DNA from 2 places in the Mesorhizobium sp. M0001 genome. Region 2 is predicted to be linked to the other one. Evidence: riboswitches for the same ligand, from Rfam matches in the RefSeq annotation. Region 2 holds a riboswitch; the other holds the start of a gene.

Evidence for each region. Region 2 has a riboswitch for S-adenosylmethionine ahead of metX (homoserine O-acetyltransferase MetX). Riboswitches for the same ligand answer to the same signal wherever they lie in the genome.
Region 1: linked by a shared signal. The riboswitch ahead of NKK50_RS10565 (O-succinylhomoserine sulfhydrylase) and the one ahead of metX (homoserine O-acetyltransferase MetX) in region 2 are both predicted to bind S-adenosylmethionine.

What each region holds. Positions count from the first base shown of each region.
Region 1 is NZ_JAMYVS010000003.1:145,486-150,080, reverse strand. Features, by position in the region: gene NKK50_RS10580 (Hsp33 family molecular chaperone) at 1-70, shown strand, start outside; gene apaG (Co2+/Mg2+ efflux facilitator ApaG/CorD) at 257-649, opposite strand; gene NKK50_RS10570 (ceramide glucosyltransferase) at 871-2,022, shown strand; gene NKK50_RS10565 (O-succinylhomoserine sulfhydrylase) at 2,034-3,224, opposite strand; SAM riboswitch at 3,282-3,359, opposite strand; gene NKK50_RS10560 (2'-deoxycytidine 5'-triphosphate deaminase) at 3,500-4,594, shown strand.
Region 2 is NZ_JAMYVS010000002.1:89,441-94,035, reverse strand. Features, by position in the region: gene NKK50_RS05445 (sugar kinase) at 1-763, shown strand, start outside; gene NKK50_RS05440 (prephenate/arogenate dehydrogenase family protein) at 771-1,706, opposite strand; gene hisC (histidinol-phosphate transaminase) at 1,711-2,820, opposite strand; SAM riboswitch at 2,946-3,023, shown strand; gene metX (homoserine O-acetyltransferase MetX) at 3,084-4,253, shown strand; gene metW (methionine biosynthesis protein MetW) at 4,250-4,595, shown strand, end outside.

The sequences.
Region 1 (4,595 bases), on a different contig from region 2:
CATCCACGTCGCCTGCGAGTTCTGCTCGAAGCGGTACGACTTCGACCCGGCGGAGTTTGCAGCTCAGTAGCATCTCTTCCTTCTCCCCGTTCACGGGGAGAAGGTGCCCGAAGGGCGGATGAGGGGCAGCGCGAACTTTGGTGAATGGCCGCGCATAGCCTACGTCATGTGCGTGGAAGATAACCTCATGAGTCCGGCGGCGCCCCTCATTGCACTGCCGGGCATTCCTCCCCGTATAGAGATGGGGAGAAAACCCCTAATTCACCGTCCGCCGCGTCCCCGGCAGATCCAGCGAAAACGCGGGAATAGCGACGTCGAACGTCTCGCCCTTTTTGTTGCGCATGGTGTAGTGGCCGACCATGAAGCCGGAGGGCGTCGAGAGCGGGCAGCCTGACGTGTATTGATAGCTGTCGCCCGGATTGAGCTCAGGCTGGTCGCCGACCACGCCGGCGCCGCGCACTTCCTCGATCCGGCCGCTGCCGTCGGTGATGTGCCAGTAACGCGACATAAGCTGCACGAAATCGTCCGACTGGTTGTCGATCGTCACCTGGTAGCCCCAGACATAACGGTTCTCCGCCGGGTCCGAGCGGTCCTCCAGGTAGAACGGTCTGACCTGCACTTCGATGTTGCGCGTGACGGCGCGATACATGGGCTGCTCCGGTTGCGCGGCAAGGAACATTTGTCGCGCTATGCGGTTTGATACGCGCACAACGGCATGTCCTGCCAGCCTCAAAGCGGAGGTGCCGACAAACAATGTCATTTAAGTGACACATGACAGTGTTGGTGTGCGCAAACCTTGCCGGCGACTCAAGGCCCATCTGTCGACTGACAAAGCAGCCGCGAGCGGCCTTTCCGGAGTGACCAGATCTCATGGAACCAGCTCTCACAGCCGCCTTCGCTTCCTCCGCTTTGCTTCTTTCCAATCTCGCCAGCATCCTGCTTGCTTCGTCGAAACTGCAAGCGCGTCGCCTTATCCCTCCGCCGTCCGACGAGCAGCCACCGGTCTCGATCGTCGTGCCGTCGCGCGGCGTGGAGCCGTTCACACAAGAGACGCTGCAGCGAGCCTTCTCGCTCGACTGGCCGCGCTACGAACTGATCTTCTGCGTCGCTCACGCCGACGATCCCGTCGTCAAACTGATAAACAGGGCGATCGTCCTGTTTCCCAACGTGCCGGCCCGGCTGCTGATCGGCGACGACCGCGTCAGCAGCAACCCGAAGCTCAACAACTGCGTCAAGGGCTGGGAAGCGGCGCGCAATCATTGGGTCATTCTGGCGGATTCCAACGTGCTGATGCCTAGGGATTACGTCCAGCACCTGATGGCGGCCTGGGGGACCAATACCGGGCTTATCTGCTCGACGCCGATCGGCTCGCGGCCGGATGGCTTCTGGGCCGAGGTCGAATGCGCGTTCCTCAACACGCTGCAGGCGCGCTGGCAATATGCCGGCGAGGCGCTTGGCCTCGGCTTTGCCCAGGGCAAGAGCATGCTGTGGAACAAGCCGATGCTCGATACCAATGGCGGTATCCGCGCGCTGGCCGCCGAGATCGCCGAGGATGCTGCTGCAACCAAGCTGGTCAACGGACTGGGCCTGCGCGTCAATCTCGTTGCCTCGCCTTTCGAGCAACCACTGGGGCAGCGCCGACTTGCCGACATCTGGTCGCGTCAGGCGCGCTGGGCGCGGTTGCGCCGCGTCACTTTCCCGCTGTTTTTCGCACCCGAGATCCTGACCGGCGTCGCCGTGCCGTTGGCGTTGGCGCTGGTGGCGGCAGCAAGTGCCGGCGTCAGCCTGCCGGCCACGGTGTTGGCCGTGCTGGCGGCGGCCTACATTCCCGAATGCGCGCTGGCCGCGGCCAAGGGCTGGCACCTGTCGCTGCGCATGGTCCCGGCGATGATGGTGCGCGACATGATGCTTCCCGCCATCTGGGCGCGCGGCTGGCTGAGCGGCGCCGTCGACTGGCGCGGCAACATCATGACCATCGGCACCAAGACGGCCGAACTGGAAGAGGTTTCGTCGGGAGCGTGACGCCTCGCGGCCTATCCGGCTGCCTTCAGCGCCTGCGCAACGTCCTCCAGCAGATCGTCCGTATCCTCAAGACCGACCGACAGCCTGAGCGTTCCCGGCCCGATGCCAAGCTCGGCGCGAGCTTCGTCGCTGAGGTTCTTGTGGGTGGTGGTCGCCGGATGGGTGATCAGGCTCTTGGCGTCGCCGAGATTGTTGGAGATCAGCACGATGTCGAGCGCGTTCTGCAAGGCGAAGGCCGCCTGCTTGCCGCCCTTCACGTCGAGGCAGATCAGCGTCGATCCGCCCGTCATCTGCTTCTTGACGATGTCGGCCTGCGGGTGGTCGGCGCGGCCGGGATAGATGACGCGGGCGATTTCCGGCCGTCCTGCCATGAAATCCGCGATCTTGGCCGCGCTTTCCGTCTGCTGGCGCACCCGAACCGGCAGCGTCTCCAGGCCCTTGAGCAGCGTCCAGGCGTTGAACGGCGACAGGCTCGGGCCGGTGTGGCGGAAATAGTCGTGCAAATTCTCGTCGATCCATTTCTTGTCCGACAGGATGATGCCGCCGAGACAGCGTCCCTGGCCGTCAATGTGCTTGGTCGCGGAGTAGACGACGATATGGGCGCCGAGCTGCAAGGGCTTCTGCTGCAAGGGCGTGGCAAAGACATTGTCGACGATCAGCCTGGCGCCGATCGAGGTGGCGAGCGCCGCCACCGCTGCGATGTCGACCACTTCCAGCGTCGGATTGGTCGGGCTTTCCAGGAAGAACAGTTTCGTGTTCGGCCGCACCGCCTTTTCCCAGTTGGCGATGTCGGTCCCGTCGACCAGCGTTGCCTCGATGCCGTATTTCGGCGCCAGCGTCTCCACCACCCAGCGGCAGGAGCCGAACAGCGCGCGCGCCGCAACGATATGGTCGCCGGCCTTGGCGCTGCACAGGAGCGCTGCCGTCACCGCAGCCATGCCGGACGCCGTGGCGCGCGCATCTTCGGCACCCTCCAGCGCGCACATGCGCTTTTCGAACATGTCGACGGTAGGGTTGGCATAGCGCGAATAGATGAAGCCCGGCTCCTCGCCCTTGAAACGGGCCTCGGCAGCCTGCGCCGTCTCGTAGACATAGCCTTGGGTGAGGTACATCGCTTCGGACGTCTCGCCGAACTGGGAACGCAGCGTTCCCCCGTGCACGAGTGCGGTCTGAGGTTTCCAGTTACGCTTCTTGGTGCTCATCGCTTTTGTTCCAGACACAAAAAAACCGGCCGCGAAAGTCGCAACCGGTCCATATGGCCTTGCGGCCCGACGGTCCTTTAGCGACTTGTTTAACGTGGCTGCAAGCCGACCGGCCAAATCACCACGGGATAACGACCCTTTAGACCTCACCTGCGCTTGCGTCAATTGCCGGCTTCATTAAGAGGTTTGTACCAGGCAGGTTCCGCAATAATATCCAGCGGTTTTGCGGCAAGAACCTGCCACAAAGAGACCGACCTTGGAGCGGAGCCAGCCTTTTGCGGCAGACAGGCATTCTTCCCGATCAGGACATTTCCGCGCTGTTTCAGTCCGGCGCGCTGGAGTCGCCGCGCGCGCTCGATGTCGACCAGGTGCAGCCGGCGAGCCTCGATCTGAGGCTCGGCGACAAGGCTTTTCGCGTGCGCGCCTCCTTCCTGCCGGGTCCCGATCATCTGGTGGCCGACAAGCTTCACCGGCTGAAATTGCATGAGTTCAGTCTCGCCGAGGGCGCGGTGCTGGAAACCGGCTGCGTCTACATCGTGCCGCTGCTCGAAAGCCTGGCGCTGCCCGCAAACGTGTCCGCCTCGGCCAACCCGAAGAGCTCGACAGGCCGGCTCGACATCTTCACCCGGGTGATGACCGATCGCGGCCATGAGTTCGACAAGATCGCCGCCGGCTATCACGGGCCGCTTTATCTTGAAGTCAGTCCGCGCACCTTCCCGATCGTCGTGCGCGCCGGATCGCGACTGTCGCAGATCCGCTTTCGCACCGGAAACGCGCTGTTGTCGGAGGCAGAGCTGAACGAATTGCACCGCGCCGAGATGCTGGTGGCGACCGAGCCGCCCAACATTTCCGGCGGCGGCATTGCGCTGTCGATCGATCTTGACGGCGACCAGAACGGCCTGGTCGGCTATCGCGGCAAGCATCACACCGGCTTGGTCGATGTCGACAAGCGCGCCGCCCAGGATGCCGTCGATTTCTGGGAGCCGCTCTACAAGAGCGGCGCCGGCGAACTGGTGCTCGACCCGGACGAGTTCTACATCCTGGTCAGCCGCGAAGCCGTGCACGTGCCGCCGCTCTACGCCGCCGAGATGACGCCCTTCGATCCGCTGGTTGGCGAATTCCGTGTTCACTATGCCGGCTTCTTCGATCCGGGCTTCGGCCATTCGGCCTCAGGCGGCACCGGCAGCCGGGCGGTGCTCGAAGTGCGCAGCCACGAAGTGCCGTTCATCCTCGACCACGGCCAGATCGTCGGCCGGCTGGTCTACGAACACATGCTGAAGCGGCCGCAGGCGCTTTACGGCACCGATCTCGGCTCGAATTACCAGGCGCAAGGCCTCAAGCTCTCCAAGCATTTCCGCCCCGCCGGCTGAA
Region 2 (4,595 bases):
CGGCGCCGAGGTGTTCCTGTGGGCAAGTGCAGGTGACGATGCCGTCGGCGACCAATTGCTGGCCGGCATCGAGGCCGAGGGCGTCGATTGCGGCTTTGTCCGCCGCGTCGAAGGCGCCCGCTCGGCGCTGGCCGCGATCCTGGTCGACGCTCATGGCGAGCGCATCATCGTGCCCTTCTACGACCCAAAGGCGCAGGCCGACCCCGAGGCGGTGCCTGTCGCCGATCTTTCCGGCTTCGATGCCGTGCTGGTCGATGTGCGCTGGCCGGGCGCCGCCGCTCTTGCCTTGACCGCCGCGCGCGACGCCGGTTGCCCGGCAATCCTCGACGCCGACACGGCGCCGCTGGAGGTGCTGGAGCATCTGTTGCCGCTGGCGTCGCACATCGTCGCTTCGGAGACGGCTGCACGCATTGTCTGCGGCCACGCGCTGGATCCCGAAACCGCCTGCGCCGACCTCGCCAGCCGCACAGACGCCTTTGTCGCGGTGACCGGCGGCGCCGCGGGAAGCTGGTGGCATGACCGGTCCGCCGGATGCGTGCGCCACATCGCGGCGCCGAAGATCAAGGCGGTCGACACGCTGGCCGCCGGCGACGTTTTCCACGGCGCCTTTGCTGTCGCGTTGGCGGAAACCATGCCGATCGAGCAGGCGTTGCGCTTTGCCAGTGCGGCGGCCGCGCTCAAATGCCAGCGCTTCGGCGGCCGGCTGGGGGCGCCAAACAGGGACGAGGCAATGGCCATGGTCGCGGCGACCTGGCCCGTCTGAAACAGATTTAACTTTTCACCGGGTGCTCGACCGCCTGCCGGCCGAAATCCGGCACGTCGATATCCTGGCCGGCCTCGATGATCGAACGGCGAACGGCCCGGGTGCGGGTGAACAGGTCGAACAGCTTGTCGCCGTCGCCCCAGCGGATCGCCCGCTGCAGCGAGGCGAGGTCCTCCGAAAAGCGCGCCAGCATTTCCAGGATGGCATCCTTGTTGTGCAGGCACACGTCGCGCCACATGGTCGGGTCGGAGGCGGCCAGACGGGTGAAGTCGCGGAAACCGGAAGCCGAATATTTGATCACTTCCGACTTGGTCACCGATTCCAGATCGTCGGCCGTGCCGACGATGTTGTAGGCAATGATGTGCGGAAGATGCGAAACGATGGCCAGCGTCATGTCATGATGCTGCGGGTCCATCGTGTCGATGTTGGAGCCGCAGCGCCGCCAGAATTCCGACAGCTTTTCCAGCGCGGCCGGATCGGTTCCCGGCAGGGGCGTGAAGATGCACCAGCGGTTTTCGAACAGCTCGGCGAAACCCGCATCCGGGCCCGATTTCTCCGTACCTGCCAGCGGGTGCCCCGGAATAAAGTGCACGCCGTCCGGCACATAGGGCTGCATTTGCGCAATGACCGAGGCCTTGGTCGAACCGACATCGGTGAGGATGGCGCCCTTTTTCAGCGCCGGCGCGATCTCTTGCGCCACCTCGCCCGACGATCCCACTGGCACCGAGACGATGATCAGGTCGGCATTGCGGACCGCTTCCCTGGCGTCGGTGGTGTAGCTCTCGCCAAGACCGAGCTCCTTCGCCCGTGCCAGCGTGGTCGGGCTGCGCGTCGCGATGGCGACATGGCGGGCCAGGCCCTCGCGGCGGATGATGCGGGCCAGCGACGAGCCAATCAGGCCGATGCCGACCAGCGCGATCTTTTCAAACATCGGTGAAGTCATTGTTTCAGCTTTTCAGGAATGTCGTGAGGGCATCGATGACGCCGCGATTGGCTTCTTCGGTGCCGACGCTCATGCGCAGCGCATTGGGAAAGCCATAGCCGGTAACGCGCCGCAATATATAGCCGCGCTGGGTGAGGTAGTCGTCCGCCGCCTCAGCCGAATGCTTCTTGTCGTCGGGAAAGTGGATGAGGACGAAATTGCCGACGCTGGGCGTCACGCGCAGCCCAAGCTTCGTCAGTTCTTCATTCAACCAGGTAAGCCAGGTCTCGTTGTGCAACGAACTGCGCTCGACATGGGCGCGGTCGCGGATGGCGGCAATGCCGGCCTCGATCGCTGTTGCGTTAACGTTGAAAGGGCCGCGAACACGGTTGATGGCATCGACGATGTGCAGTGGGCCATACATCCAGCCGATGCGCGCGCCGCCAAGGCCGAGCTTGGAGAAGGTGCGGGTCATGACCACATTCTGCGCGCTGCCCGCCAGCTCGATACCTGCCTCATAGTCATTGCGCCTGACGTACTCGGCATAGGCCGCGTCCAGCACCAGAAGCACGTTGCCCGGGAGCGCGGAATGCAGGCGGCGGACCTCCTGGAACGGCAGATAGGTGCCGGTCGGGTTGTTGGGATTGGCGAGGAAGATGATTTTGGTCCGCGGCGTCACCGCGGCCAGGATCGCGTCGACGTCGGCGCGCTCCTCGGTTTCCTTCACAGCAACCGGCTTGGCCCCCGCCGACTGAATGTAGATCTTGTAGACCATGAAGGCATGTTCGGTAAAAATCGCCTCATCGCCTGGCGCAAGATAGGTCTGCGCCAGCAGGCCAAGTATCTCGTCGGAACCGTTGGAGCAGATGATGTTTGCCGGGTTGAGGCCGTGCACCTCGGCGATCGCCTCGCGCAGCCGGCGGGCGGTGCCGTCGGGATAGACATCAAGCTTGCTGGCCACTTCGCGCGCGGCCTCGATCGCCTTCGGCGACGGGCCGAGCGGGTTCTCGTTCGACGACAATTTATGGACCTTGGCGACGCCGGCAGGTGCCGTGCTCTTGCCCGGCACATAGGCGTCGATGTCCATAATGCCCGCGCGGGGCGTCGGCCGTGCCTTGTCCGCTGTCTTGTCCATGTCGCAAACCCGTTGAGAACGCCTCCGTCCGGAGGCCGCAGCGGAAATACAAGCCGTAGCCGCGAATGTCGAGAGGCGGGCATAGCTGGCCGTTGACGCCGGGCCGCACGAGTTCTAGAAGAACGCAACAGTTCCGTGGTGATTTGGCCGGTCGGCTTGCAGCCACGTTAAACAACTCGCTAAAGGGCCGTTTGCGTGACGTAACCGGCTTTGCGATCGCATTGCCGGTTTTTTATTGCCTGACGGCGGGCAAGGAGAGTCACATGGCCGCGCTCCGCGCTACAAAAACCAACAACGAGGCCGACAACCCGTCGAGCCCGGTGTTGCGTTTTGGCCCTGACAAGCCGCTGAAGCTCGACGCCGGCACGCTTTTGTCGCCGTTCCAGATCGCCTACCAGACATATGGCGCCCTCAACGATGCCCGCACCAACGCCATCCTGGTCTGCCACGCGCTGACCGGCGACCAGCATGTCGCCAGCACCAATCCGGTGACCGGCAAGCCCGGCTGGTGGGAAGTGCTGATCGGTCCCGGCAAGATCATCGACACCAACCGCTTCTTCGTCATCTGCTCCAACGTCATCGGCGGGTGCCTCGGCTCCACCGGTCCGGCCTCGACCAATCCCGCCACCGGCAAGCCCTACGGCCTCGACCTGCCAATCATCACCATCCGCGACATGGTGCGGGCGCAATTGATGCTGGTCGACCATTTCGGCATCGAAAAGCTGTTTTGCGTGCTCGGCGGCTCGATGGGCGGCATGCAGGTGCTGGAATGGGCATCGTGCTATTCCGAGCGCGTCTTCTCGGCCCTGCCGATCGCCACAGGCGCACGCCATTCCTCGCAGAACATCGCCTTCCACGAGGTCGGCCGGCAGGCCGTCATGGCCGATCCGGACTGGCATGGCGGCAAATATTTCGAGCACGGCAAGCGCCCGGAAAAGGGGCTCGCCGTGGCGCGCATGGCCGCCCACATCACCTATCTGTCGGAAGCCGCCCTGCATCGGAAATTCGGCCGCAATCTGCAGGACCGCGAAGCGCTGACCTTCGGTTTCGACGCCGACTTCCAGATCGAAAGCTATCTGCGCCACCAGGGCATGACATTCGTCGACCGCTTCGACGCCAACTCCTACCTCTACATGACCCGTTCGATGGATTATTTCGACCTCGCCGCCGACCATGGCGGCCGGTTGGCCGATGCCTTTGCCGGGACCAAGACCCGCTTCTGCCTGGTGTCCTTCACCTCGGACTGGTTGTTCCCGACCGAGGAGAGCCGCTCGATCGTGCATGCGCTCAACGCCGCCGGCGCCTCCGTCTCCTTCGTCGAGATCGACACCGACCGCGGCCATGATGCCTTCCTGCTCGATGAACCCGAACTGTTTGCCGCCATCAAGGGCTTCATCGGCTCGGCGGCCCGCGCAAGGGGGCTCGCCTCATGAGCGTCAATGGCAGCCAGCGCGTCGACCTCGAAGTCGTGGCCAACCTGATACCGCCGCAGTCGCGGGTGCTCGATGTCGGCTCCGGCGACGGCCTGCTGCTCGAACTCCTGCAGGAGACCAAGCAGGTCGACGGCCGCGGGCTGGAGCTGTCACAGCGAGGCGTCAATGAATGCGTGGCGCGCGGCCTCTCGGTCATCCAGGGCGATGCCGACACCGACCTCGAATTCTATCCGGACAAGGGTTTTGACTTCGTCGTCCTGTCACAGACGCTGCAGGCGACCCGCAACCCGAAGCTGGTGCTCGACGAGCTGCTGCGAATCGGCAACCGCGCCATCGTCTCCT